2 linked regions of the Leptothrix cholodnii SP-6 genome follow. The protein of the gene in region 1 interacts with the protein of each later gene in a pairwise test. Links are inferred from orthologs where the notes say so. Each region holds a gene or a part of one and is shown on either strand. Other genes may lie near its edges.

Region 1 (14,488 bases):
GTGCGCGGTCGCCGGGTGCCACATAGTCGATCGCCAGCAGCGGCAGGCCGTGCTGCTCGCGCACCTGCTCGAACTGCGCGAGCAGCCAGGCGCGGTCGTCGGCGCTCACGTCCTCGTAGCGCGCATCGACCGGGTTCCAGCGCCGGTAGAGCGACTCGGCCGCCACCATGTCGACCTGGGTGGCCACCTGCGGCAGCAGCTCGAAGCCGCGGTTGACGATCAGCCGGGCCGACGGGAAGGCCGCCCGCAGCGCCCGGATCACGCGCACCAGGCCGGCCTGCTGCAGCGCGCGTTCCTCGGCGGTGGCCGCGACCAGCTGATACGAGTCGAGCGTGTCCAGGAAGAAGCCGCGGTAGCCGCGCTGCCACTGCGGCCGCGCCACCTGCTCGACGAACCAGGCCGGCCAGTCGGCCGGGCGCTGGTCGAGCACCTCGCTGCGCCAGGAGGCGTTGTGGCCGATCCGCCAGGCCGGCGGCAGGGCGGCGTAGTGCGGCGCCTGCGGCAGCACCTCGCCGACCGACAGGTAGGCCAGCAGCTGCGTGCGCGGCATGCGCGCGCCCGCCTGCGCCAGGTCGTGGCCGTGGCCGGGTTCGAGCACCACCCAGTCGAACGCGGCCAGCTCGTCGAACGGCGGCTCGGCGCCGTAATACAGCGCGGTACTAGCAGGTAGGCGGCTGGCTGCGTGCGCGCCACCGAGCATCGGCAGCCACAGCATGCACACCCCCCACGCCACAGCCAGGATCCGGCCCACTGTCGCGCGCACGCAACCGCGGCGCCGTGCCGCGGGGGCAGCCGGCCGGTCGATGCAGGGTTGTCGTTCGATGCAGACGTGTGCGCTCATGCCAGTCGTCGCCGATGCTCCGGGGGTTGGTGGGTTGATATTGCAGAATGTGTCGACCGCCGATGCCTGCGCATGACCGGTCTGACCGTGGCGCCGGATGATGCAATCGGGAGGCGAGGTGTATCGGCTCGTCGTAACAAGTTGCGATTCGAAACCGTCAAGGCGGCACAGAAGATCAGTTCGCGCTGCCGCGTGAATGCGGCCGACCCGTACCAACCTGCGCCGGAGCTATCCACCGCATGACTCTCAGCGTCTTCCCGCTCATCGACCCTGCCGCCGCCGATGCGCCGCAGCGGTTCTGTGCCAGCCTACGCGACACCGGCTTCGCGGTCCTGGTCAACCCCCCGATCGAGGCGGCGCTGATTCAGGGGATCTACGCCGAGTGGCTGGCGTTCTTCGACAGCGAGGCCAAACACGCCTACGCGCTCGACCCGCAACGCCAGGACGGCTACGTCTCGGCGCAGGTGTCCGAGACCGCCAAGGGCCACACGCACAAGGACCTGAAGGAGTTCTTCCACCACTACCCGTGGGGCCGCTACCCGCGCGAGGTCAGCGACGCGGCGCGCCGTTACGCGGTGCAGGCCGAGGCGCTGGCGGCGCAGCTGCTCGGCTGGGTCGAGGCGCACAGCCCGCCCGAGGTGCGCGCGCGCTACAGCGAGCCGCTGCCGCAGATGATCGCGGGCAGCGAGCAGACGCTGCTGCGCATCCTGCGCTACCCGCCGCTGCGTGGCGACGAGCCGGCCGGCGCGCTGCGCTCGGCGCCACATGAAGACATCAACCTGCTGACCCTGCTGCCCGCAGCCAGCGAGCCCGGCCTGCAGGTGCGCGGCCGCGACGGCCGCTGGCTCGACGTGCCCTGCGCGCGCGACAGCACGCAGAACCTGCTGGTCATCAACATCGGCGACATGCTGCAGGAGGCCTCCGGCGGCCACTACCCGTCGACCACCCACCGCGTGGTCAACCCGCAGGGCGAAGGCGCGCGGGTGTCGCGCATCTCGCTGCCGCTGTTCCTGCATCCGCGCCCGCAGGTGCGGCTGTCGGCGCGCCACACCGCCGGCAGCTACCTGCTCGAGCGGCTGCGCGAACTGGGGCTCAAGGCATGAGCGCCCCGCTCGACGTGGCCGGCCTGCAGGCGCGCCTGCGGGTGTTCTCCGACGAGCGCGGCTGGGAGCCCTACCAGACGCCCAAGAACCTGGCGATGGCGATGGTGGTCGAGGCCGGCGAGCTGGTCGAGATCTTCCAGTGGATGAGCCCCGAGGCCTCGACCCGCGTGGCCGGGCAGCCCGCCGTGCAGCAGCACCTGAGCGAGGAAATCGCCGACGTGCTGGTCTACCTGCTGCAGATCGCCGACCGCTGCGGCGTCGACGTGGCGCAGGCGGTCGAGCGCAAGCTGCGGCTCAACGCCGCCAAGTACCCGGTCGGCCAGGCCAGCGCCTCGCTGGCCGCGGCGCGCCAGCTCGGCACCGATGAGCCGTCATGAAACCCTCCGAAAGATCCTCGATGCCCGAAAGAACCACGCCGCGCTGGCTGCACCGCACCGTGGTGGCCGGCCTGCTCGGGGCGTTGCTGCTGGTCGGCTTCGTGGTGATGCGGCCGTTCCTGGTCTCGATCGCCTGGGCGGCGATCCTGGTCTACGTCTCGTGGCCGCTGCATGTGCGCACGCTGGCGCTGCTGCGTGGCCACCGCGCCTGGGCTGCGCTGGCGATGAGCGGCGTGCTGACGCTGACGCTGGGCGTGACGCTGCTGTGGCTGGGCCTGCTGCTGCGCGGCGAGCTGATCCTGGCCTTCCGCGAGGTCACCGCCCTGCTGCAGACCGGCCCGCACCTGCCCGAGCCGATCGCCCGCATCCCGCTGCTCGGCCCGTGGCTGCAGGAGCGCCTGGCCGAGTTCGGCGGCGACCGTGCCGCGCTCAAGCTGCAGCTGACCGAGCTGGCCGAACAGTGGGCCGGCCGCACGCTGCGCATCCTCGGCGACGTCGGCGTCAACGCGCTGCTGTTCGGCGTCGCGCTGGTGACGTCGTTCTTCCTGTTCCGCGATGGCGACCGCCTGCTCGAGCAGCTGCGCCGCATCCTGCAGGGCCTGCTCGGCGAGCGGGTCGACGGCTATTTCAATGCCGTCGGCGACACCACCCGCGCGGTCGTCTACGGCCTGCTGCTGGCGGCCACGGCGCAAGGCCTGATGGCCGGGCTGGGCTATTGGGTGGCGGGCGTGAAGGCGCCGGTGTTCTGGGGCGCGGCCACCGCGGTGATCGCGCTGATCCCGTTCGGCGCGCCGCTGGTGTGGGGCTCGATCGGGCTGTGGCTGCTGCTGCAGGGCCAGCTCGGCGCGGGCATCGGCCTGCTGCTGTGGGGCGGGCTGGCGGTGAGCTGGATCGACAACCTGGTGCGGCCGATGGTCATCAGCGGCGTCGCCGACATCCCCTTCCTGCTGGTGCTGTTCGGCGTGATGGGCGGGCTGGCGGCGTTCGGCCTGATCGGGCTGTTCGTCGGCCCGGTGGTGCTGGCCGTGCTGCTGGCGCTGTGGCGCGAGTGGGCCGCGGTGATCGAGCCCGCCGCGGCGGGCCGCTAGGATGAAACAGCCCCCGCGCCCACGTCGTTCGCTGCCGGTGGTGCTGACATGCAGTGGCTGATCGGCTGGTGGCGCACCGTGCACCTGGGCGCGCTGCTGGTGGTGCTGGCGCTCACGCCGTCGAGCTACGGCGCGCACAACCGCCGCGAGATGGCGCGCCACATCGCGCTCGGCACCGGGCCGGCGCTGCTCGGGTTCACGGTGCTGACCACGCTGATCAGCCTGGTCGTGATCCGCATCGTGCTGGTGACCGCGCTCAGCTACGGCCTGAGCCAGTACGCGCTCGAGATGGTGGTGCGGGTGCTGGTGCTCGAGCTGATCCCGCTGGCCGCGGCGCTGTTCGCCGCGCTGCGCTGCACGATCCCCAACGCCGCCGAGATCGCCGCCTTGCGCGCACGCGACGGCTGGGACGCCTGGAGCCCGCAAGGCCTGCAGCGCCTGCGCAGCGAGGTGCTGCCGCGCATGGCCGCCAGCGTGTTCTGCGCGCTGCTGATGGCGGCCGTCAGCTGCGTCGTCACGCTGGTGGTGGCCTACCTGCTGGTGTACGGTTTCACCAGCGCCGGCTTCGGCGCCTACACCCACACGGTGGGGCGCGTCTTCAGCCCGGCGGTGGCGCTGATCTTCGGGCTCAAGATCGTGTTCTTCGGCCTGACCGTGGCGCTGATGCCGATCGCCTCGGCGCTCGACGCCGCACCGCGCCGGCTGGGCCGCGCCAGCGCCGAGCTGCAGGGCCTGGTGCGCATGTTCCTGGTCATCCTGCTGATCGAAGCGGCCTCGCTGGTCGGCAACTACTACTGAACGCCATGCCGGACGACCGATCACCCGACCTGCCCGCACCGCCGCCGGCCCCCGAGCCCGCGCTCGCGTTCAAGGCGACGCTGCTGCTGGCGCTGTTCGTCGCGCTGGTGGCGGGCACCGCGCTCTACCTGATGTACGCGCGCGGCACCTTCGAGCCGACCCAGCGCGTGGTGCTGGTGGCCGACGACTCCGAAGGCGTGCGGGTCGGCATGGACCTGACGTTCTCGGGCTTTCCGATCGGCCGGGTGCGCCGCATCGAGCTGGCCGCCGACGGCAGCGCCCGGGTCGTGATCGACGTGCCGCGCAAGGACGCCCACTGGCTGCGCGAGACCAGCGTGTTCACCCTCGTGCGCAGCCTCGTCGGCGGCGCCAGCCTGAAGGCCTACAGCGGCGTGCTGACCGACCCGCCGCTGGCCGACGGCGCCGAGCGCCGGGTGCTGGTGGGCGACGCCACCGCCGAGCTGCCGCGGCTGGTGTCCGACGCCCGTGCGCTGATCCAGAACCTCACCCAGCTGACCGCCGCCGACGGTGCGCTGGCCGGCAGCCTGACGCAGGTGCAGACCTTCGCCGAGCGCCTCGCCGGCCCGCGCGGTGCGGTCGGCGCGCTGCTCGGCAACGAGGCCGACGCGCGCCAGGTCAGCGCCGCGCTGGGGCGTGTCAACACGCTGCTGGCGCGGCTCGACGGCATCGCCGTCAAGGCCGACGCGCAGGTGCTCGGCCCCGACGGCGTGGTGCACGAAAGCCGCGCCGCCATCGGCCAGTTGAATGCCCTGCTCGGCGACACGCGGGCGACGCTGCAGAAGGTCGACGCCCTGCTGGTCGAGGCCCAGGCCATCGCCGGCAACGCGCGCGAGGCCACCACCGACCTCGGCGCGCTGCGCAGCGAGGTCGACGCCACGCTGCGCAAGGTCGAACAACTGGTCGACGAGCTGAACCGCAAATGGCCGTTCGCGCGCGACACGGAGCTGAAGCTGCGATGACCGACACCCCGCGATCCCGTCCTCGACCGCAACCGGCCTCTCAATCGCACCGGCGCCACCGCGGCATGGCGCGGGCGGCGCTGTCATCGGCCGTGCTGCTGCTGGCCGCCTGCGCCGGCGGGCCGCCGCCGCCGGCCTGGCAGGGCAACGCCCGCCAGGCGCTCGACCGCGCGGTCGAGGCCCACCTGTCGGGCGACAGCCGGGCCGAGGCGCAGGACTTCGCGCGGGCGCGCAGCGAGATCGCCCGCACCGGCAACCCGGCGCTGATGGCTCGCGCCGAGCTGATCCGCTGCGCCGCCCAGGTCGCCGGGCTGATGTTCGGGCCCTGCGAGGGCTTCGAGCGCCTGCGTGCCGATGCCGACCCGGCCGGGCGCGCCTACGCCGACCACCTGGCCGCGATGCCGCTGTCGGCCGACGACATCGCGCACCTGCCGTCGGCCCAGCGCGATGCCGCCGCGGCGGTGGCGTCGGCGCGGCGTGGTGGGCGCAGCGCACCCGGCCCGTCCGCCGCCAGCCTGCAGAAGATCGACGATCCGCTGGCGCGGCTGATCGCGGTGGCGGTGCTGTTCCAGGCCGGCCAGGCGAGCCCGGCGGTGATCGCGGTGGCGGCCGATACCGCGTCGGCACAAGGCTGGCGGCGGCCCTTGCTGGCCTGGCTGAACGTGCAGGCGCAGCGGGCCGAAAACGCCGGCGACAGCGCCGAGGCACAGCGCCTGCGGCGGCGCATCGAGCTGGTCCGGAACGACCGCTGACGGGGCCGTCGGCGTCGCATCACCCGGGTCGCATCACCCGGGTCGCGTCACCCGCGCCACATCACCAGCGGCGCACCGGGCCGTTGTCGAGGTGCACGAACTGCTGGCCCGGGTAATAGCCGACGCCGCCCGCGCCCAGCGACAGCGCCGCGTCGCGCAGATCGGCCAGTGGCACGCCGGGCAGGCGCACGTCGATCGCGCGGCCGTCCATGTGCAGGCTGCGCTTGGCGACGCCGCCGCCGCCGCGGGTCAGGCGCAGCGTGTTGTTGGTCTCGGGGCAGCGGTAGCCCGAGATCACCTGGAACGGCTGCGCCGCGCCGAGCACCTGGTGCAGGCGGTGCAGCTGGTCGAACAGCGGCGGCGCGATCGTGCCGACCTGGCCGCTGTAGTGGTCACGCAGGAAGTGGTTCAGCGCCCCCAGCGCCTCGGGCACGTAGCGGTCGTCGACCGCATAGGCCAGCGCAATGCGCTCGCCGGTGTGGGTGTGGTGCAGGGCCAGCTCGCGCGCGCCACCCAGGCCGGTCGCGGCGCTCGTGCGGGCCGGTGCCGCCAGCGCGACCGGCACGGCACCAGCCAGCGCCAGCGCACCCGCATGGCGCAGGAACCGGCGACGTGTGGCGGGGCGGGCGTGGGCGTGCGCGTGGGCGTGAACGGGGGGATGGGGGCGGTGGTACTGCATGGTGCCGCGGATTCTGTCACCCGGCCAGTACCCGCCCGCCACGCTCGGGTTAGCGCCGGCGACGCTTGCGCAGGGCCTCGTCGAGCAGCTGGTCGTTGCCGTAGACGTCGGCCAGGAAATGCGGCCGCCCCTGCCTGACCAGCACCGTGCCGTAGGCGATCAGCACCGGCACCGGCCGGTCCAGCCGCAGGGTGCGCGATTGGCCGCGCGCCATCGCCTCGACGATGCGGGCCTCGTCCCATCCGGGCTGATCCTGCAGCACGAACTTCGCCAGCGCCACCGGCTCCTGGACGCGGATGCAGCCGTGGCTGAAATCGCGCCGGTCGCGCTCGAACAGGCCGGGCGACGGCGTGTGGTGCAGGTAGATCGCGTCGTTGTTCGGAAACACGAACTTGATGTCGCCCAGCGCGTTGTTCGGCCCGGGCCGCTGGCGGATGCGCAGCTCGCCGCGCAGCACCGCGTCGAGCTGTTCGTCGCCGAAGCCGGCCGAGACCCGGCCGTCGCGGCCGACGAACTCGAAACCCTGGCGCGTGAAGTAGGCCGGCTCGCTCTGCAGCCGCGGCACCAGCTCGGCACCGGCGATCGAGCGCGGCACGTTCCAGTAGGGGCTGAACTCGATGAAGCGCATCTCCTCGGTGAACAGCGGCGTCGGGGTGTCGAGTGCCTTGCCGACGATCACCTTCATCTCGAGCCGGACGTCGATGCGGTCGTCGCGGGTCTCGTAGGCGCGCAGCACGAACTCGGGCACGTTGACGACGATCATGCGCGGGCCCAGCTGCAGCGGCGTCCAGCGCAGGCGCTCGAGCGTCAGCGCGATCTGGCGGGCGCGCTGCGCCGGGGTGACGGCCAGCGCGGCCAGCGTGGCGCGGCCGACGACGCCGTCGTCGCCCAGGCCGTGGCGGCGCTGGAAGGCCTGCACCGCCGCGACCAGCGCGCCTTCGTGACGCACCGGCACCGGCACATCGGCCGGAAGGTCACCCAGCACCTGCAGCCGCCCGGCCAGCAGCGGCAGGCCGTCCCAGGCCTGCAGCGGCTCGAGCTTGCGCCCGCGCAGCGGCGGCAGCTTCTGCGCCCAGGCGGGGTGCTCGCCGAGCGCGCGGTACTGCGCCAGCGCCTGGCGCAGCTGCTCGTACAGCGGCAGGCGCGGCGCCGCCTCGCGCACCGCCTGCGGCAGGCGTTGTCCGGCCAGCGCGGCGCCCAGCACGGCGGCCGGATCGAAGGCCGCGCCACGCGGCACGTCGAAGCGGGCGTGGACCTGCCGCGGGGCGATGCGCCCGTCGTGCAGATCGGCCAGGAAGCGCTGCATCGCCGCACTCAGGGCATCGCCCAGGCCCGACTGCGCCGCCGCATCGAGCCCCGGGCCCTGCGCCGCCAGCGCGACCGCGCGCTGCAGGGCCGCGGCGTCGTAGTCCTGCGGCTCCAGGCCGTCGGAGGCGGCATCGGCCAGCAGGGCCACCGCCTGCTGCGCCTGTGCGCCCGGGCGTCCGCCGTCGAACCACGCCGACGCCATCACCGCATCGGCCGTGCCGGCGCCGCCGAGCCCGGCCACGGCGATGCACAGCACGAAGACCAGGCGGCGACCGGTGGGCAGGATGTTCATGCGTCGGCAGTGTGGCAGCGCGCGGATTCGTGGCAAGGTCGGATCCGGGGCGATCATCGAAAATCGCCAGACCGCTCCGGTCGTCACCGGCGCTCGAGGAGTTCATGTTGCACGAAGGTTCGGAGTCGCCCGAGAGACGCGGTGCGTTGCGCCTCGCCTTGGGCATCGGCGCGGCCTATGCGGCGTTCGGGATCGCCTGGATCCTGTTGTCGGACGCGGCCGTGTCGGCGGTGTCGACCGAGCCCGGCTGGCTCGAGGTGGCGCAGCGCTACAAGGGCCTGTTCTACGTGCTGATCACGGCCGTCGGCCTGGCGGTGCTGGTACGGTCGGGTCATCTGCGGCTGATGCGGGCCGACCGGCAGGCGCGCTCGAGCGAACTGCGCGTGCAGGACCTCTTCATGCGCCACCCGCAGCCGATGTGGCTGCTCGACTCGCGCGGCCTGGCGTTCCTGAAGGTCAACGACGCGGCGATCCTGCACTACGGCTACAGCGCCGACGAGTTCGGGCGCATGACGCTGGCCGACATCCGCGCGCCCGAGGACCTCGCGCACCGGCACGAGCCGGCCGGCTCGTCGCTGCAGGGCTCGCCCGATGTCGGCGTGGTGCGGCACCGCAAGAAGTCGGGCGAGGTGATCTACGCGCAGGTCAGCGTGCATCCGGTGCCCTTCGACGGCGGCACCGCCGTGATGGCGATGGCCATCGACATCACGCGCGACATGCTGCTCAAGCAGGCGATGGAAAACCAGGAGCAGCAGTTCCGCCAGCTGCACCAGAGCCTCGGCGAGGTGCTGTGGCTGGCCAGCGCCGACGGCGGCAACGTGCTGTACGTGAGCCCGGCGATCGAGCGCATCTACGGCGTCAGCAGCGACGAATTCCTGCGCCGGCCGGGCCTGTGGCTCGCGTGCGTCCACCCGGACGACCGCGCGCTGGCGACCGCGTCGGGCGCGCGGCTGAAGACCGAAGGCCGATCGAGCGCCGAGTACCGCATCGTGCGACCCGACGGCAGCGTGCGCTGGATCTCCGACCGCAAGAACGTGATCGTCGACGAACAGGGCCACACGCGCATGATCGGCGGCATCGCCGAGGACATCACCGCCATCAAGGACACCGAAGAGACGCTGCGCCACCAGGCCGAGGAACTGGCCCGCCGCAATGCCGAACTCGAGCGCTTCAACCAGGCGACGGTGGGGCGCGAGATCGACATGATCGAGCTCAAGCGCGAGATCAACCGGCTTCTGCAGCAGGCCGGCCAGCCGCCGCGCCACACGCTGGCCTTCCTGGACCCGCCCGGCCCGCCGCAGCCCTGAGCGGCGCTGGCGACAATGCCGGTCCCTGTCACTTCCGTCTCGCCGCGCCATGACCTTCGCCGACACCCTGAAACAGCTGCCCCCGGTGGCGCATCTCGCCGGCCTGCAACTGCTCGATGCCGCGGGCCAGGTGGTGGCCACGCTCGAGAACCGGCCCGGCCAGGCCGGCTCGGTGGCGGTCTATGCCGCGCTGGCGCAGCGCCACGGTGCCATCACGCCGGCCGCCGCAGTCGAAGGGCTGCAGCTGTACGCCGAGCACACCGCAGACGCGCACGCGCATCCGGGCAGACATCCCAACATCGACCGGCTGATCGGCTGCATCGCGCAGGCCGCGACCTACACGGTGCGGCTGCTGCCGGCCTGAGCGGGCGACTGGCCAAACGCCCGCGTCGCCGCATTGCCGCGCCATGCTCAATTTCAAGCACCTGCACTACTTCTGGGTCGCCGCCAAGGCCGGCGGCATCGTGCGCGCCGGTGAACAGCTGCACATCACCCCGCAGACCCTGTCGGCGCAGATCAAGCAGCTGGAAGAACGGCTGGGCTGCGCGCTCTTTCGCAAGCAGGGCCGGGGGCTGGAGCTGACCGACGAGGGGCGGGTCGCGCTCGGTTACGCCGATCAGCTGTTCGCCATCGCCGACGAACTGGAGACGGTGATCGGCAGCACGCGCAGCGGCCAGCAAGTGCTGAGCTTTCGGGTCGGCATCGCCGACTCGGTGCCCAAGGCGATCGCCTACCGCCTCATCGAGCCGGCGCTGGACGCCGCGGCGCACGTGCGGCTGATCTGCCATGAAGGCAAGTTCCAGGATCTGCTGGCGCAGCTGGCGGTGCACCGGCTCGACCTCGTGATCGCCGACGAGCCGATGGGCCGCCAGCTCAGCATCCGGGCCTTCAACCACACGCTCGGCTCCACGGCGACGAGCTTCTTCGCCACGCCGGAACTGGCGCGCCAGCTCCAGGGCCCGTTTCCGCAGTGCCTGGACGGTGCGCCGATGCTGCTGCAGGGGCCGGCCTCGGCCATGCGGCGCCGGCTCGACACCTGGCTGGCCGAGCAGCACCTGCGGCCGCGCGCGATCGCCGAGTTCGACGACGCCGCGCTGATGAAGGCCTTCGGCAGCGAGGGCCGCGGCGTGTTCATGTCGCCCACCGTGCTGGAGGCCGAGACGCAGGCGCAGTACGGCGTCGACACCATCGGCCGCACCGAGGAACTGGTGGAGGAGTTCTACGCCATCTCGGCCGAGCGGCGCATCACGCATCCCTGCGTGGTGGCCGTCACCAGCGCCGCGCGCGGCAAGCTGCTGCGCGGGTGAACGGCGGGCCTGCCCGCGTCAGGCGGGCACGCTGAGCTTGACCTGATAGCCCGAACTGTTCTTCGGGTGGTCCTGCTTGGTGAAGACGGAACGGTCGTTCTTCAGCACGATCACCTCGAAGAAGGGCTGGAAGCGGGTCTCCGACACGCCGAAGGCCTGCATGAACTTGGCGAACACCGCCTGCTCCTCGGGCTCGGGCTGGCCATCCGAGAGCGACGAGTCGATCATGTTCACGAGGATGCACATCTTCTGCGCGTCGCTCAGCAGGGGAGTGGCTTCCTTCAGGAAGAACTCGACCGGGTTCTTCCTGCGGTACTTGAGCGCATTGTCCAGAAGGGCCTGGTTCTGGGCGCCGACCCCCACCGTGCCATCGGCACTGGACTGCCCGCCCAGGACGGACAGCAGGTGGCCGATCTCTTCATGATCCATCTCGCCGTCGGCGGACATCATGTACAGCAGGCTGGTGGCGAGCGCGAGGTGAGGCGTCATCTTGTCGCCCGAATCGCTCTTGAACATGTCGAAAAGACCCAATTCATTCTCCTGAGTTGATCAAACGGATCACCACCTGCGTGGCTGGCGAAGCCGACTTCCCGGCAGCGCGCAAACCCTATTCTTGGGCCCCGGACACTTCGAGACAATGCGTGCTTTTCGATCCATGAGTTCGAGAAAAACGCATCGATGCTGCACGCCGCTCGACGCTCACCAGGCTGGGGATCCAGCACACGGGTCACACGTCGATGTTCGCCGCCCTCAACGCATTGCTCTCGATGAAATCCCGCCGCGGCTCCACCTCGTCGCCCATCAGCATCGTGAACACCTTGTCGGCCTCGATCGCGTCTTCGATCTGCACGCGCAGCAGGCGGCGCACGGTCGGGTCCATCGTCGTTTCCCAGAGCTGGCCGGGATTCATCTCGCCCAGGCCCTTGTAGCGCTGGCGGCCGACGCTCGATTCGGCCTGCTGCATCAGCCAGGCCATCGCGACGCGGAAGTCGCCGGCCTTGGCGGTCTTCTGCTTGTCACCCTCGCCGCGCTTGACGGTGGCGTCGTCGGCCAGCAGGCCCTTGAAGGTGATGCCGGCGCGGCTGAGCGCCTCGTAGTCGGCGCCGTGCACGAAGTCCTGCGTGATGACGCTGCTCTTGATGTTGCCGTGGTGGCGGCGGCTGATGCGCAGGTGGTGCTTGTCGGTGCGGGCGTCGTATTCGGCGGCCACCTCGGCCGAACTACCAACCGCAAGCAGCGCGCCGGCCAGGGCCACGGCGCTGGCTTCGGCTTTCTGTGCGTCGTCGAGGTCGAGCGTCAGGCCGTCGCTGATGGCACGCAGCGCTTCGATGTCCATCCAGTTCGACAGCCGCGCGATCACGTTGCTGGCCTGCACGTATTGGCGGGCGAGCTCTTCGAGCGCGGCCCCGGTGATCGCGGGCTTGCCGGCACCGGGTTCGACCGTGGCGCCGTCGATCGCGACCTTGAGCAGGTAGGCGTCGAGCTCGCTGCCGTCCTTCAGGTACTGCTCGTGCTTGCCGTGCTTGACCTTGTAGAGCGGCGGCTGGGCGATGTAGATGTTGCCGCGCTCGACCAGGTCGGGCATCTGGCGGAAGAAGAAGGTCAGCAGCAGGGTGCGGATGTGGGCGCCGTCGACGTCGGCGTCGGTCATGATGATGATGCGGTGGTAGCGCAGCTTGTCGGGGTTGAAGTCGTCCCCGCCCATGCCCTTGCCGATGCCGGTGCCCAGCGCGGTGATCAGCGTCAGGATCTCGTTGCTGGTCAGCAGCTTCTCGTAGCGCGCCTTCTCGACGTTCAGGATCTTGCCGCGCAGCGGCAGGATGGCCTGGAACTTCCGGTCGCGGCCCTGCTTGGCCGAGCCGCCGGCGGAGTCGCCCTCCACCAGGTAGATCTCGCACAGCGACGGGTCCTTCTCCTGGCAGTCGGCCAGCTTGCCGGGCAGGCCCATGCCGTCGAGCACGCCCTTGCGGCGCGTCATCTCGCGCGCCTTGCGGGCGGCGTCGCGGGCGCGCGCGGCGTCGACGATCTTGCTGCAGATGGTCTTGGCGTCGGTCGGGTTCTCGAGCAGCCAGTCGGTCAGCAGGCGGCTGACGATGTCCTCGACCGGCGCGCGCACTTCGCTCGACACCAGCTTGTCCTTGGTCTGGCTCGAGAACTTGGGCTCGGGCACCTTGACGCTGACGACGCAGGCCAGACCCTCGCGCATGTCGTCGCCGGTGATCTCGACCTTGGCCTTCTTGGCGATGTCGTTGTCGTCGATGTACTTGTTGATGACACGCGTCATCGCCGCACGCAGGCCGGTCAGGTGGGTGCCGCCGTCACGCTGCGGGATGTTGTTGGTGAAGCAGAGCACGTTCTCGTTGTAGCTCTCGTTCCACTGCATCGCCACTTCGACGCCGACGTTGGTCTGGTTGTCGCTCATCTTGTCGCCGCGGGCGTGGAAGATGTTGCCGTGCAGGACCTTCTTGCCCTTGTTGACGAACTCGACGAAGCCCTTGACACCGCCGGCGTAGGCGAAGTTGTCTTCCTTGTTGTTGCGCTCGTCGACCAGGCGGATCTTGACGCCGTTGTTCAGGAACGAGAGTTCGCGCAGCCGCTTGCTGAGGATCTCGTAGTGGAAGTCGATGTTCGAGAAGATCGTGTGGTCGGGCAGGAAGTGCACCTCGGTGCCGCGCTTGTCGGTCTCGCCGATGACCTTCATCGGGCTCACCTCGAAGCCGTCGCGCCGTTCCAGCACCCGGTCTTGCGGGATGCCCTGGCGGAACTCCATGAAATGCGCGCGGCCGTCGCGGCGCACCGTCAGGCGCAGCCAGGTCGACAGGCCGTTGACGCAGGAGACGCCCACGCCGTGCAGGCCGCCCGAGACCTTGTAGCTGTTCTGGTTGAACTTGCCACCCGCGTGCAGCTCGGTCAGCGCGATCTCGGCGGCACTGCGCTTGGGCTCGTGCTTGTCGTCCATCTTGACGCCGGTCGGGATGCCGCGACCGTTGTCGATGACGGAAATCGAGTTGTCGGTGTGGATGGTGACGATGATGTCGTCGCAGTGGCCGGCCAGGGCCTCGTCGATCGAGTTGTCGACCACCTCGAACACCAGGTGGTGCAGGCCGGTGCCGTCGCTGGTGTCGCCGATGTACATGCCCGGGCGCTTGCGCACCGCTTCCAGGCCTTCGAGGATCTGGATCGAGTCGGAGCCGTAGGCCGCCGACGCTTCCGCCCCGGTCGAGACCGGCACGCCTTCGACGTCAGGCAGATCGCGGCGCGTCACGCCGTCGGCATCGGCGCTGCCGTTGGGTTCCTGGGGGAGGCTTTTCGGGTCGGTCATGGGGCTTGCTCAGTCGGTGCCGGCACGGCGTGCGGGCCCTTGTAAAAACGCGGAAGCGGGCCCGTGCCCGCTTGTGTGTGAGATGAAGCTGGGCGCGGCGCTCAAATCCGCATCGGCATCACGACGTACTTGAAGCCGCTGCGCTCGGGCACGGTGATCAGCGCCGAGCTGCTGGCGTCCTGCAGCGACAGCGTCACCATGTCCTCGTTGACGTTGGCCAGCACGTCCATCAGGTAGGTGACGTTGAAGCCGATCTCGATGGCGTCGCCGCCGTAGTCGATCTCGAGCTCTTCCTTGGCTTCTTCCTGCTCGGCATTGCTGGAGGCGATGCGCA
Region 2 (14,561 bases), 1.0 Mb from region 1 along the record:
CGTCACGCACCAGAGCGGCCGCATGGAGTTCTGGGCTCGGCCCAAGCGCACGCAGGATCGTGAGGCCAAGGCTTGAGTCGCATCGAATGGTGGCCACACACCACCGATACGCGCATTGCCAGCTATCGCCTGCGGTGTGCTCAGATCGTCGAGGCCCTGCGCGATCAGGGCCATGATGTCGGTCTGCACCGGCCCGGCGGGCCTGTGCCCGACACCCTGGTGCTCTCCAAGCGCTACGACGCCAGGACGCTCGAACAGGCGACGCAGTACCGAAGCCGATCGGGCACCCGCCTGATTCTCGATCTTTGCGACAACCACTTCTTCTTTTCCGCCGATCCCGACGGAACACTGCAGCAGCGCGCCGATCGCCTCCGAAATGCCTGCCAGCGCGTCGATCAGGTCATCGTCTGCTCTCGATCGCTTGCTCAGGTCGTCCGACAAGAGGCGCCGAAGGCAGACATCGCCGTCGTTGCCGACGCGGCAGAACCGCCCGATGACTTGTCGTGGCTGGCACGCCTGCGCGAACCTCGAGCCGAAATCCGCCTGCACCGGTTGCGCCGCTGGCTCGCACAGGCCCGGGTCGATCCGGCCCGTCGGCTGATCTGGTTCGGCAATCACGGCAGTGCAGGTGTGGACGGTGGCATGGCAGATCTGTTGACGGTTCGCAGCAGCCTTGAACGGGCAGCCGCCGAGGCGCCGCTGTCGCTGACCGTCGTCAGCAACAGCGAGACGGCCTATCGGAGCTTGCTGCACGGCTGGCGTCTGCCGACCGCCTATCTGCCTTGGTCGCAATCCACCTTCTCCACCGCCTTGCGGCTGCACAGCGCAGCCATCATTCCGATCCAGTCCAATCCGTTCACGCAGTGCAAGACCGCGAACCGGGTTCTCACGGCCGGTCTGCACGGGTTGAACGTGATTGCCGACGCGATCCCGAGTTACGAGGACTTCCGTGGCTGCACGGTCCTCGATGACTGGCCCCACGGCTTGGGCGACTATCTACACGACCGATCTCGACGGGAATCGGATCTGAGCGCCGCGCAAGCCTTGACTCGGAACGCCTACGAGCTGGCACAGATTGCTGCCGACTGGGCAAAGGCCCTCGGCCTGCAGGACGCGCGGCGATAATTCGCGCTTCTCGATCCGCCCCCAGCCGGCCTTCGTGCTGGCTCCAGCCCCATGAGCACTCCCGTTCTGACCGCACGCGCGGTGACCGACCTGCACGACAACCTGCTGGCCAATCCAGGTTGGCCCGCGAGCGTCGACCTCATCCCTGCCGAGCCGCTCTGGCACTGGATCGCCACCAACCACCGCAACAACTGCCTGCTGTGGGCCGAGGAGGATCTGGCCCGGCGCACCACGGTGAGCGACGCGGAGATCGCCAAGAACAAGCGTGCGATCGACGGCTACAACCAGGCGCGCAACGACGCCACCGAGCGGGTCGACGAGATCCTGCTGATCGCGCTCGGCCTGGTCGATCCGGCCTCGGCCAGCAGCGACGCACCGCTGAGCACCGCGCCCGCCACCGCACGGCTGAACAGCGAGACCGCCGGCAGCATGGTCGATCGGATGTCGATCATGGCGCTCAAGATCGACGCGATGCGCAAGCAGACGCAGCGCACCGATGTCGACGATGCACACCGCGCCAGCAGCCAGATCAAGCTCGACCGCCTGCTGCTGCAGCGCGTCGACCTGTCGACTTGCCTCGACGGCCTGCTGGCCGAGTGCGTGGCCGGCCGCGCCTGCTTCAAGGTCTACCGCCAGTTCAAGATGTACAACGACGCGCGCTTCAACCCCGCCCTGGTGGCCGAGCGGCTGGCCGCGCGTGGCTGAGGTTGCTGAGCGGCCGCTGCGCATCCTGGTCGTCAAGACGACCTCGATGGGCGACGTGGTGCACACGCTGCCGGCGATCACCGACATCGCCCGCGCGCATCCCGGCGCCGTGATCGACTGGCTGGTGGAGGCGCCGTTCGCGGCGATCGCCGCGCTGCATCCTGCCGTGCGGCGGGTGCTGCCGATTGCCTGGCGCAAGTGGCGCAAGTCGTTGCGCAACCCGGCCACCCGCGCGGCCATCCGGCAACTGCGCGCCGACCTGCAGGCCGAAACCTATGACCTGGTGATCGACTTCCAGGGCCTGCTCAAGAGCGTGCTGTGGGCGGTGCAGGCGAACGGCCCGCGCGCCGGTTATGACCGCAAGAGCATCCGTGAACCGCTGGCGGCGCTGTTCTACCAGCGGCGCGCCGCCGTGTCGCGATCGCTGCATGCGGTCGACCGCAGCCGCCGGCTGGCCGCCGCGCACCTGGCTTATGCGCTGCCGTCCGGCGCACCGGATTTCGGGCTGCGGGCGCCGACACCGACCTGGCAGCCGCCGTCGCCCCATGCCGTGCTGATCCCTTGCGCCAGCCGGCCGGAGAAGCTCTGGCCCGAAGCGGACTGGCAAGCCGTGCTCGCGCAGGTGCAAGCCCAGGGCTGGACGCCGGTCATCCTGTGGGGCAGCCCGCAGGAACAGGCATTGGCCCGGCGCATCGCGGGTGACAGCGGCGCGGTGGTGCCGCCGTTCCTGAGCGTGGGCGACAGCGCGGCGGTGCTCGCCGGCGCGCGGCTGGTGGTCGGGCTGGACACCGGTTTCACGCATCTGGCCGCGGCATTCGACCGGCCGACCGTGGGCATCTACTGCGACCACGAACCCGGTCTGGCCGGTGTGACGGGCGCGGGCTTCGTGCGCAGCCTGGGCGGCAAGGGGCAGGTGCCGAGCCGGGCCGACGTGCTGGCGGCCTTTCGCGCCGCCTTGCCACACGTCGAAGCCTGAGCGCAGCGCGCCCGGCGCCGGCCGACGCGCCGACTACATGTCCTCGAGTCGACGCGGCGGATAGGTGTCCCAGCCGTGGCAGCCGGGGCATTGCCAGAAGTAGTTCTGTGCCTCGAAACCGCAAGCCGCGCAGTGGTAGCGGCGCAAGGGGCGCAAGGCCTTGCCGACGGCCTGCTGCATGGCCAGGCTTTCGCCGCCATCGTCGTCCGGCGCGGCGGCCGGGTCCTGCAACAGCTTGAGTGCGGCGCTCAGGCTCTGATTTTCCTTGAGGTGCTGCACCAGCATCCGGCGCCGCGCCGCGGCGTCGGACTCCAGGCTCAGCGCAGCCAGCAGCAGGTCGGCAGAGGGCGCCGCCAGATGCAGGGCCTTGAGCCGGACCAGCGCCTCGTCGGCACGCTGGCAGACCTGGGCGCTGGCGGCATAGTCACCGGCGATGACTGAAAAGGCTTCCGGGTGCACGGTCGACAGCGCGGTCCACAGGCCCAGGGCCTCGGTGTGCCGGCCCGCACGCGCCAGGCGCTGGCCCGACAGGATCAGCGGCCGTGCCGACTGCGGGGCCACTTCGCGCGCCTTGGTCAGCGCGGCGTCGGCGGCGGCGCCGTCACCCGCCGCATCGGCCTCCAGACACAGCTCGCACCAGTAGTGGGCGATGCGCTGGGCAAAGCTGCCGGCAGCGGTGGCCTCGAGCCCGCGGGCCACTTCGATGGCCGATTTCCAGTCCCGCGCGGACTCGTGCAAGGTCAGCAACGCCAGCCGCGCATCGGTGGCGAAGGCCGTCCCTTCGAGCGCCTTGTAGGCCGCCTCGGCACGGTCGAACAGGCCGGCTTTCAGGTAATCCTGGGCGAGGGCATGCTGGGCGCGGTCGCGCTCGCTGGTGGGCAGATCGGCGCGTGCCAGCAGGTGCTGGTGGACCCGCACGGCGCGTTCGTATTCACCGCGGCGACGGAACAGGTTGCCGAGCGCGAAGTGCAGGTCGGTGCTGCCCGGGTCTTGCTGCACCGCCTCGATGAAGGCATCGATGGCCTTGTCCTGCTGTTCATTGAGCAGCAGGTTCAGGCCCTTGAAATAGGCCCGCGGCGAGGATTCGGTTTCGCGCCTGAGGTGGCGCAGGTCGAGGCGCGAGCCCAGCCAGCCGAGCGCGAACGCCACCGGCAGGCCCAGCAGCAGCCATTGCAGGTCAAAGTCCATCGCGGGGGGGATGTGGCAGTTCTGCCTCGGAGGGCTGGCCTGCGGGGGTCGCAGGTTGCGGGACAGCCGATCGCGGCACGGCGGCCTCGAGGGCACGGGTACGACGGTGCTGGCGCCACCAGCCGGGCAGCATCGCCAGGACGCCGACCACGCAGCCGGCCGCGAACGCGGCGAGCACCACCAGCACCATCGGCGCATGGGTCGACACGCCAAAGAACCAGTTCAGGTCGACGGCATGCTGGTTGTTCAGCGCGAAGGCGAACAACACGAAGAACACCGCTGCGCGGAAGATCCAGTGAATGATGCGCATAACTCGGGGATTCTAGTGCTGCACCCCTGGTCGTCCGTGCGACGACCCACGCGGCCACGCCTGGAGCACAAACGCAACCGGCCCGACAGCTCAATCCATGAGCCGGCGGGCCGGAACACTCGACAGGGGCGGGGATGCGAGGCGCTCAGTCGACCGATTGCAGGCGGGCCGGACGCACGTCCAGCACCTCCTGCGCGTCGTCCTGACGCTGGTCGACCGCTTCGCGCAGGGCCTTGCCCGGCTTGAAGTGGGGGACCAGCTTTTCGGGGATCACCACCTGCTCGCCGGAGCGGGGATTGCGCCCCACCCGCGGCGGGCGGCGGTTGATCGCAAAGCTGCCGAATCCGCGGATCTCGATGCGGTGACCGCGCGCCAGTGCGTCGCTCATCGCGTCGAGCATCGTCTTGACGGCGAACTCGGCATCGCGATGGGTCAGCTGGCTGAAACGTTCAGCCAGCAAGGCGACAAGGTCGGAGCGGGTCATGCGCGAGATCGGCTATCGATCAGTTGTTGCCTTGGTCCAGCTTGGCCTTGAGCAGGGCGCCCAGGCTGGTGGTACCGGCATTGCCGACCGTTTCGCGGTTGTCGGCCGACAGGCGCTGCATGGCTTCCTGCTGCTCGACGCTGTCCTTGGCCTTGATCGACAACTGGATCGAACGCAGCTTGCGGTCGACGTTGATGATCATGGTCGTGACTTCGTCGCCTTCCTTGAGCACGTTGCGGGCGTCTTCGACACGCTCGCGGGCGATTTCGGAAGCGCGCAGGTAGCCGGTGACTTCTTCGTTGAGCTGGATTTCAGCGCCACGGGCGTCCACCGTCTTGACCTTGCCGGTCACCGTCGCGCCACGGTCGTTGAGCGTGGTGTAGTTGGTGAACGGGTCGGTGTCGAGCTGCTTGATGCCCAGCGAGATGCGCTCGCGCTCGACGTCGATGCCCAGGACGATCGCCTCGACGTCCTGGCCCTTCTTGAAGTTGCGCACGGCCGCTTCGCCGGTCTCGTTCCAGCTCAGGTCGGACAGGTGCACCAGGCCGTCGATGCCGGCAGCCAGACCGACGAACACGCCGAAGTCGGTGATCGACTTGACGGGGCCCTTGACGCGGTCGCCGCGCTTGAAGTTCTGCGCGAACTCGTCCCACGGGTTCTGCTTGCACTGCTTCATGCCCAGCGAGATGCGGCGCTTGTCCTCGTCGATCTCGAGCACCATGACTTCGACTTCGTCACCCAGGGCGACGATCTTCGACGGAGCCACGTTCTTGTTGGTCCAGTCCATTTCGGAGACGTGCACCAGGCCTTCGATGCCCGGTTCGATCTCGACGAATGCACCGTAGTCGGCGATGTTGGTGACCTTGCCGAAGATGCGGGTGCCCGACGGGTAGCGGCGCGAGACGCCGATCCACGGGTCGTCGCCCATCTGCTTGAGGCCCAGCGAGACGCGGTTCTTCTCGGCGTCGAACTTCAGGACCTTGGCGGTCAGTTCCTGACCGACCGTCACCACTTCGCTCGGGTGACGCACGCGGCGCCATGCCATGTCGGTGATGTGCAGCAGGCCGTCGATGCCGCCCAGATCCACGAACGCACCGTATTCGGTGATGTTCTTGACCACGCCGTTGACGAAGGCACCTTCGCGCAGCGTCTCGAGCAGCTTGGCGCGCTCTTCGCCCATCGAAGCTTCAACCACGGCACGGCGCGACAGCACGACGTTGTTGCGCTTGCGGTCGAGCTTGATGACCTTGAACTCCATGGTCTTGCCCTCGTACGGGCTCATGTCCTTGACCGGACGCGTGTCGAGCAGCGAACCCGGCAGGAAGGCGCGGATGCCGTTGACCAGCACGGTCAGGCCGCCCTTGACCTTGCCCGACACGGTGCCGGTGACGAACTCGCCCGATTCCAGCGAGTTCTCGAGCGACAGCCACGAAGCCAGGCGCTTGGCCTTGTCGCGCGACAGGATGGTGTCGCCGTACCCGTTTTCGATCGCGTCGATGGCGACGGAAACGAAATCGCCGACCTGGACTTCGAGCTCGCCCTTGTCGTTCTTGAATTCTTCGAGAGGCACATAGGCCTCGGACTTCAGGCCGGCGTTGACGACGACGAAGCTGTGTTCGACGCGCACGACTTCAGCCGAGATGACCTCGCCGGCGCGCATGTCAGAGCGCTGCAGCGACTCTTCGAACATCGCGGCAAAGGATTCCATGCCTTCTGAGGCAAATGCTGCTTGGGACATTGATTGGCTTTCTGCGTCGGGCGGGCCGACGACTGGGACCACTTCCGTGGCGGGTTAGGTTGCTGAACCGGCACCTCGGCGTGCAGGACGCACAGGCGGGAAGGTGCCGGACCCAGGGCGCCGCTCGAAGCTCAGCAGCCAGCCGAGCCGTCAAACGGCAAACGCGCGTTCCACCAGGCAATCACCTGCTGCACCGAAGCCTCGATGCCGAGCAGGGAGTTGTCGAGCAAAAGCGCGTCTTGCGCTGGCTTGAGTGGCGCGGTGCTGCGATTCTTGTCGCGCGCATCACGCGCTTCCAAGTCGGCGCGAAGACTGTCGAGGCTAGCAGGAATTCCCTTGGAAATCAATTGCTTATGCCGCCGCTCGGCGCGCGCCGCAGGCGTCGCGGTGAGGAAGACCTTGAGCCCGGCCTGCGGAAAGATCACCGTCCCCATGTCGCGACCATCGGCCACCAGGCCCGGCAGCTGGCGGAAGCCGCATTGCAGGTCGAACAGCGCGGCGCGCACCTGCGGCCAGACCGAGATCTGCGAGGCCATCGCGCCGACCGCCTCGTCACGCAGGCGCTCGGTCACGTCGACGCCGTCGAGGATCACGTTGGTGCCCTCGAACTGCAGGTGCAGGCCACGCGCGACCGCGGCCAGACCGGCCTCGTCGTCGGCCGCCACCTGGGCGCGCCGCGCGGCGAGTGCGGTGACGCGGTAGAGCGAGCCCGAGTCGAGCGTGTGGTAACCCAGCGCCTGCGCCACGCCCGCGGCCAGCGTGCCCTTGCCAGAGGCGGTCGGGCCGTCGATCGTGATGACCGGGATCTGCGCGGCGTCGGCCGCGACCACGCCGAACAGGGTCTCGAAATAGTCCGGGTAGGTCTTGGCCACGCACTTCGGGTCGAGGATGCGCACCGGCACCGGCGCCGCGCCCTTGAGCGTGTGAAACGCCGCCAGCGACAGGCACATCGCCATGCGGTGGTCGTCGTAGGTGTGGATGGCGGCGGGCTTGAACTGCGCCAGCGGCCAGACGCGGATGTGGTCGGCCCCCTCCTCCACCTGCGCGCCGAGCTTGCGCAGCTCGGTGGCCATCGCGGCGATGCGGTCGGTCTCCTTCACGCGCCAGCTGGCGATGTTGGTGAGCGTGCTCGGGCCGTCGGCGTAGAGCGCCATCACGGCCAGCGTCATCGCGGCGTCGGGGATGTGGTTGCAGTCGAGCTCGATGGCCTTCAATGGCCAGGCGCCGCGGCGCACCTCGAGCGCGTTGGGCTCGGCCATCACCCGCGCGCCCATCGCCTGGGCGGCCTCGACGAAGCGGATGTCACCCTGGATCGATGCCGCGCCCACGCCCTCGATGCGCACCGGCGCATCCACGCCGGCCAGCGCGCCGAGCGCGATGAAATACGAGGCCGACGAGGCATCGGCCTCGACGTGCACCTCGCCGGGCGTGACGTAGGCGCTGCCGGCGGGAATCGTGAAGCGCTGCCAGCCCTCGCGCCGCACCGCGATGCCGAAGCGCGCCAGCAGGTTCAGCGTGATCTCGATGTAGGGCTTGGAGATCAGCTCGCCGATCACCTCGATCACCACGTCGCGGCCCGCCGCCGGGCCGCCCCAAGGCGGCGACGCCCCCTCGGGGGGCAGCGAGGACCCGTCGGTGCCGAGCGTGGGGGCTCGTGGTCCCGCGGCCAGCGGCAGCGCCAGCAGCAGGGCGGTCAGGAACTGGCTGGAGACGTCGCCGCGCACACGCACCGGCGCGTCGAGCAGCAGGCTGCCGCCGGCCAGGCGCAGCGGCGGATAACCCTCGTTGCCCAGGCACTCGACCGCCACGCCCAGCGCGCGCAGGGCGTCGACCAGGTCGCCGATCGGCCGCTCGTGCATGCGCGGCACGCCGCTGAGCGTGTAGCGGCCACCGTTCTGGGTGCTGATGACGGCCAGCGCGGCAGTCAGCGGCCGCATCGCGGTGCCGGCGTTGCCGAGGAAGAAATCCGCCTCCAGCACCGCCGGCTTGCCGGCCACGCCGGTGATGCGGGTGTGGCGGCCCTGCTGCTCGATGCGGCAGCCCAGGCCGCGCAAGGCGTCGAGCATGACGCGGGTGTCGTCGGAATCGAGCAGATCGACCAGCGTCGTCACGCCCGCGCTCAGGCCGGCGAGCAGCAGCAGGCGGTTGGAGATGCTCTTGGAGCCGGGCAGGCGCACGGTGCCGGCAGCCGCGCCGAGCGGCGGCAGGTCGAGATAGGGAATCGGATACATGCGGACCGGGAAAGGAGGTTTCAGCGCGGCGGGCCGGGTCGGGCATTCATCTGCCAGCCGGCACGGCCGTCGGAGGCGGTGCGGATGAGGTCCTCGAGCGCCTCCTGGTTGCCCGAGCGCATCACGTGCTCGAAGGCATCGAGCGCGTGACGCAGGCGCTGCGACTGCTTGATGACCTCTTCGCGGTTGCTCAGCAGGATGTCGCGCCAGACCGTCGGATCGCTGGCCGAGATGCGCGTGAAATCGCGGAAACCGGGGCCGGCGAGCGACAGGAACTCGCGCCCGGCCGGTTGCGACATCACCGCGTTGAAATACGCGAACGCCAGCATGTGCGGCAGGTGGCTGACGGCGGCGAACGCGGTGTCGTGGTTCTCGGGCGTCATGCGCAGCACCTGGCAGCCGATCGCCGCCCACACGTCGGTGGCCTTCTGGACCAGCACCGGATCGGTCTGCGCCAGCGGCGTCAGGATGACCTGCTTGCCCTGGTAGAGCTGCGAATCGGCGTGATCGACTCCGGCGACTTCCTTGCCGGCGATCGGGTGCGCCGGCACGAAGCTCGTGAGGCGTTCCTTGAGCACGCGGCGCGCCGCATCGACCACCTCGCGCTTGGTGCTGCCGACGTCCATCACCAGCACACCCGGCTCGACGCCGTGGCGGATCGCCTTGAAGGTGGCTTCGCTGGCCGCCACCGGCACCGAGATCAGCACGATGTCGGAGCCCGAAACCGCCAGCAGCGCCGATTCGGCGCCGATGTCGACCACGCCCATGCGCTTGGCGCGCTCCACCGTCGACGGCGACTTGCTGTAGCCCACCACCCGCTGCACCAGGCCCGCACGCTTGAGGGCGAGCGCAAAACTGCCCCCCATCAGGCCGCAGCCGATCACGCCCAGTTGTTTGAACATCGCCATGCCTGCGCTTTCTTGGACGGATTCAGTGCACGTCGATCGGATAGGTGCCCAGCACCTTGAAGTAGGCGCACACGCTGCGCAGTTCCTTCAGCGCGGTGGCCACGGCCGGCGTCTCGGGATGACCCTGCACGTCGATGTAGAAGTAGTACTCCCACTGGTCCGAGCGCGCCGGGCGCGACTCGAAGCGGCTCATCGACACGCCGTGCACCTTCAGCGGCACGAGGATGTCGTGCACGGCGCCCGGGCGGTTGATGACCGACACGACCAGGCTGGTGCAGTCGTGGCCCGAGGCCTGCGGCGCCGGATGGCGCTCCGGGTGCGTGACGATGGCGAAGCGGGTGCGGTTGTTGGCGTCGTCCTGGATCGCCGGCGACACCACGTGCAGGCCCCATTCGCTGGCCGCGCGCTCGCTGGCGATCGCCGCCAGGCTCGGATCGAGGCCGGCCAGGCGGGCGCCTTCGGCGTTGCTCGACACCGGCCGGCGCTCGACGTCGGGCAGGTGGTAGCTCAGCCAGCCGTGGCACTGCGCCAGCGCCTGCGGATGCGCGCACACCGCGCTGATGCCGGCCAGCGTGTCCTGCTTGCGCAGCAGGTTGTGGCGCACGAACAGGCTGGTCTCGCCGATGATGAACAGCGGCGTGGTCAGGAACAGGTCGAGCGAACGCGCCACCACGCCTTCGGTCGAATTCTCGACCGGCACCACGCCGAAATCGGCCGCGCCGGCGGTGGTGGCGCGGAACACCTCGTCGATGCTGCCGCACGGCACCCGCACGATCGAGCTGCCGAAGAAACCGAGCGCGGCCTGCTCGCTGAACGTGCCGGCCGGGCCGAGATAGGCCACCCGGGTCGGCGTCTCGAGCGAGCGGCAGGCGCTCATGATCTCGCGCCAGATCGGCGCCACGCTCTCGCTCTTGAGCGGGCCCGGATTGACGGCCTTGAGCCCGTCGATCACCTGCGCCTCGCGCTCGGGGCGGAACACCACCGAACCCTCGTGCTTCTTGATCTCGCCCACCTGCTGGGCCAGGCCGGCACGGCGGTTGAGCATCGCCAGCAGCTCGCGGTCGAGCGCGTCGATCTGCGTGCGCAAGGCCAGCAAGGCCGGATCGACAGCGGCGACAGGCGCGGGAGACGGGTTGGAATCAGACATGGGTCATCGGTGCTGTCTGCGAGCGGATCGGCGCAGCCCGCCAGCCGGTCAGCCGCCAGAAGCCGGCCGACAGGCAATGGGAAGCAGACAGCGCCGTCATGCTCAGGGTTTGGACGCGCCGGCAGCAGCGGGCGCACCCGCATGGGCCGCCAGGCGCCGGGTGATGGATTCGTTGAGCTCGCGCAGGTTGGGCTCGACCATCGGACGGGTCTCGGCCACGAGCTTCTCGGTCAGCGAGCGCTGGAACTCGGGGAACGCGGTCTGGTACTTGCGCGCCAGCGGCGACTCGAGCCAGGTCACCAGCTGCTTGAGCTCGTCTTCGCTGAACTTCTGCTCGAGCACGGCACCGATGGTGGTCGGCGCCAGCGCCTTGGCGCGGTCACGCAGCAGCGGCACGGTGGCGTCGATGTACTTCTTGAAGTCGCCCTGGATTTCCTTGGACAGCGCCTCGCGCTTGTCCTCGGGCACCCGGGTGCGCAGCAGGCCGGCGACCTGCTGCATCATCGGCGCCACCGGCTGTTCGGCCAGGGTGCGGGCGATGCCGTCGATGCCCGGTTGCTGCATCTGCAGAACCTTCTGGACCAGGGCTTTCTTGGCCGCCGGCGAATCGGCCGCATGGGCCGTGGCCAGACTCAGAACCAGCAACGGGGCGGCCAGCAGGGCGCGCGTACGCATCAACATCAGGTGCTCTCCTCGCCGGGGACTCCGGCATCGGCTTCGGGGTTGGCGTCGACGCCGGGATCGGCGATCGACTCGTTGGCATCGTTTTCGACGATGCGCTGCAAACCCGACAGCTTGGCACCTTCATCGAGCGCGATCAGCGTCACGCCCTGGGTGGCGCGTCCCAATTCGCGAATTTCAGCAACGCGTGTGCGGACCAGCACACCGCGATCGGTGATCAGCATGATCTCGTCGTTGGGCCGCACCAACGTTGCCGCCACCACCTTGCCGTTGCGCTCGGTCTGCTGGATCGCGATCATCCCCTTGGTACCGCGGCCGTGGCGCGTGTACTCGAGGATGCTGGTGCGCTTGCCGTAGCCGTTTTCGGTGGCGGTCAGCACGCTCTGCGTCTCGTCCTCGGCCACCAGCATCGCGATCACGCTCTGGCCTTCGTCGAGCGCCATGCCGCGCACGCCACGCGCCTGGCGGCCCAGCGGGCGCACGTCTTCTTCATCGAAACGCACCGCCTTGCCGCCGTCGGAGAACAGCATCACGTCATGCTGGCCGTCGGTCAGCGCCGCGCCGATCAGGAAGTCGCCTTCGTCGAGGTCGACCGCGATGATGCCGGCCTTGCGCGGGTTGCTGAAGTCGTCGAGCGCGGTCTTCTTGACCGTGCCGCGCGCGGTGCACATGAAGATGTAGTGATCGGCCGGGAAGCTGCGGTTGGCGCCGGTCAGCGGCAGCACGACGTTGATCTTCTCGTCGGGCTGCAGCGGGAACATGTTGACGATCGGCTTGCCGCGCGAGTTGCGCCCGCCTTGCGGCACCTCCCAGACCTTCAGCCAGTAGACCCGGCCGCGATTGCTGAAGCACAGCATCCAGTCGTGGGTGTTGGCGATGAAGAGCTCGTCGACCCAGTCGTCGTCCTTGGTCGCGGTGGCCTGCTTGCCGCGCCCGCCGCGCTTCTGCGCGCGGTATTCGGCCAGCGGCTGGCTCTTGATGTAGCCGGTGTGGCTCAACGTGACCACCATGTCGGTCGGCGTGATCAGGTCCTCGGTGCCGAGCTCCTGCACGTTGTGCTCGACCACCGAGCGGCGCACGCCGATCTTGCTCTGGCCGAACTCCTGGCGCACGGCCGTCAGTTCGTCGCCGATGATGACCGTGACCCGCGCCGGCTTGGCCAGGATGTCGAGCAGGTCGGCGATCTGCGCCATCACGTCCTTGTACTCGCCGACGATCTTGTCCTGCTCCAGCCCGGTCAGGCGCTGCAGGCGCATCTGCAGGATCTCGCCGGCCTGGTCGTCGGACAGGCGGTACAGCCCGTCGGCCTGCATGCCGAACTGCGGCGCCAGGCCCTCGGGGCGGAAGGCGGCGCGCCCGCCCGGCGTGTCGCCCTCGGCGCGGGTGAGCATCTCGCGCACCACCGACGAATCCCAGCTCTTGCTCATCAGCGCCAGCTTGGCCACCGGCGGCGTGGGCGAGTTCTTGATGGTCTCGATGAACTCGTCGATGTTGGCCAGCGCCACCGCCAGGCCTTCGAGCACGTGGCCGCGGTCGCGCGCCTTGCGCAGCTCGAACACGGTGCGGCGGGTGACGACCTCGCGGCGGTGCTCGAGGAAGATCTCGAGCAGCTGCTTGAGGTTGCACAGCTTGGGCTGACCGTCGATCAGCGCCACCATGTTGATGCCGAAGGTGTCCTGCAGCTGGGTCTGCTTGTAGAGGTTGTTGAGCACGACCTCGGGCACCTCGCCGCGCTTGAGCTCGATCACCAGCCGCATGCCCGACTTGTCGGACTCGTCCTGGATGTGGCTGATGCCTTCGATCTTCTTCTCGTGCACCAGCTCGGCCATGCGCTCCTGGAGCGTCTTCTTGTTGACCTGGTAGGGCAGCTCGTCGACGATGATCGACTGGCGCTGGCCGCGGTCGATGTCCTCGAAGTGCACCTTGGCGCGCATCACCACCTTGCCGCGGCCGGTGCGGTAGCCCTCGCGCACGCCGTTGATGCCGTAGATGATGCCGGCGGTCGGGAAGTCGGGCGCCGGGATGATCTCCATCAGCTCCTCGATCGACGCCTCGGGGTTCTTCATCAGATGCAGGCAGGCATCGACGACTTCGTTGAGGTTGTGCGGCGGGATGTTGGTGGCCATGCCCACCGCGATGCCGGTCGAGCCGTTCACCAGCAGGTTGGGCAGGCGGCTGGGCAGCACCAGCGGCTCCTTTTCGGAACCGTCGTAGTTGGGACCGAAGTCGACGGTTTCCTTGTCCAGATCGGCCAGCATCTCGTGGGCGATCTTGGCCAGGCGGATTTCGGTGTAGCGCATCGCCGCGGCGTTGTCGCCGTCGACCGAGCCGAAGTTGCCCTGGCCGTCGACCAGCATGTGCCGCAGCGAAAAATCCTGCGCCATGCGCACGATGGTGTCGTAGACCGCGGTATCGCCGTGCGGGTGGTACTTACCGATCACGTCGCCGACGATGCGGGCCGACTTCTTGTAAGGCCGGTTCCAGTCGTTGCTCAACTCGTGCATCGCGAACAGCACGCGGCGATGCACCGGCTTCAGTCCGTCACGCGCATCAGGCAGGGCACGTCCGACGATCACGCTCATTGCGTAATCGAGGTAGGAACGGCGCATCTCCTCTTCGAGGCTGATGGGCAGGGTTTCTTTGGCGAATTGCGTCATGCGATCTCAGGCTGGCCAGCACGAGCGCAGCACCCCGCCCTTGCGCAAGGATTGCCCTCGCGCCGGCCTGCTGGCGCACCTGCGCTCGCGTCAACCTTGCATTCTAAGGTGGCGCCGATGTTGTCAGTCAGCGACAGACCAAACGGTGATTTGCCGGCAGTTGGCCAATCTTTGGTGGCGCATAGGCCCTATGGCACAATGTTTTGACGATTTGCAACGGTCAGTCGCCCCCGGCGAAGACTGCAATTTCACCCCGCTTTCCCCGCTGGTTGCGGTCAATCGAGAGGAGAACCATGAACAAACTCAACAAGGTCGCACTGCTGTTCGCAACGGCGGCACTCGCAGCTTGCGGCTCTATGGGCACGGGCAAGGTCGACAACGGCAATACCGGCAGCAGCGTCGGCGCCTGGA

What was found.
Region 2: the proteins of gyrB (region 1) and gyrA interact in binary tests that used the Escherichia coli proteins (3 or more experiments, as listed by UniProt). The link is inferred for Leptothrix cholodnii SP-6 from one-to-one orthologs.

What each region holds. Positions count from the first base shown.
Region 1 is NC_010524.1:2,631-17,118, reverse strand. What follows is about bases 11,358-14,488. They hold gyrB (DNA topoisomerase (ATP-hydrolyzing) subunit B), read right to left. Parts: upstream 14,155-14,488; coding sequence 11,560-14,154; downstream 11,358-11,559. Other genes in these bases: dnaN (DNA polymerase III subunit beta), read right to left, coding at 14,256-14,488; LCHO_RS00020 (TerB family tellurite resistance protein), read right to left, coding at 11,358-11,363. Also shown: LCHO_RS00080 (endo alpha-1,4 polygalactosaminidase), read right to left, coding at 1-715; LCHO_RS00075 (2OG-Fe(II) oxygenase family protein), read left to right, coding at 1,081-1,944; LCHO_RS00070 (nucleotide pyrophosphohydrolase), read left to right, coding at 1,941-2,321; LCHO_RS00065 (AI-2E family transporter), read left to right, coding at 2,342-3,409; LCHO_RS00060 (MlaE family ABC transporter permease), read left to right, coding at 3,458-4,207; LCHO_RS00055 (MlaD family protein), read left to right, coding at 4,213-5,187; LCHO_RS00050 (hypothetical protein), read left to right, coding at 5,184-5,939; peptidoglycan L,D-endopeptidase MepK, read right to left, coding at 6,001-6,618; LCHO_RS00040 (L,D-transpeptidase family protein), read right to left, coding at 6,668-8,218; LCHO_RS00035 (PAS domain-containing protein), read left to right, coding at 8,323-9,525; LCHO_RS00030 (DUF2322 family protein), read left to right, coding at 9,575-9,889; transcriptional activator NhaR, read left to right, coding at 9,933-10,832; more of LCHO_RS00020, read right to left, coding at 10,851-11,357. UniProt on the Escherichia coli protein: DNA gyrase negatively supercoils closed circular double-stranded DNA in an ATP-dependent manner to maintain chromosomes in an underwound state.
Region 2 is NC_010524.1:1,022,624-1,037,184, reverse strand. The notes cover bases 11,293-14,496. They hold gyrA (DNA gyrase subunit A), read right to left. Parts: upstream 14,151-14,496; coding sequence 11,493-14,150; downstream 11,293-11,492. Other genes in these bases: ompA (outer membrane protein OmpA), read left to right, coding at 14,444-14,496; LCHO_RS04785 (DUF2059 domain-containing protein), read right to left, coding at 11,293-11,493. In the rest of the region: LCHO_RS04840 (class I SAM-dependent methyltransferase), read left to right, coding at 1-76; LCHO_RS04835 (hypothetical protein), read left to right, coding at 73-1,125; LCHO_RS04830 (DUF4254 domain-containing protein), read left to right, coding at 1,177-1,830; waaC (lipopolysaccharide heptosyltransferase I), read left to right, coding at 1,823-2,806; lipopolysaccharide assembly protein LapB, read right to left, coding at 2,840-3,994; LCHO_RS04815 (LapA family protein), read right to left, coding at 3,984-4,304; LCHO_RS04810 (integration host factor subunit beta), read right to left, coding at 4,450-4,788; rpsA (30S ribosomal protein S1), read right to left, coding at 4,808-6,496; LCHO_RS04800 (bifunctional 3-phosphoshikimate 1-carboxyvinyltransferase/cytidylate kinase), read right to left, coding at 6,658-8,757; LCHO_RS04795 (prephenate dehydrogenase), read right to left, coding at 8,778-9,659; pheA (prephenate dehydratase), read right to left, coding at 9,688-10,812; more of LCHO_RS04785, read right to left, coding at 10,915-11,292; more of ompA, read left to right, coding at 14,497-14,561. UniProt on the Escherichia coli protein: A type II topoisomerase that negatively supercoils closed circular double-stranded (ds) DNA in an ATP-dependent manner to maintain chromosomes in an underwound state.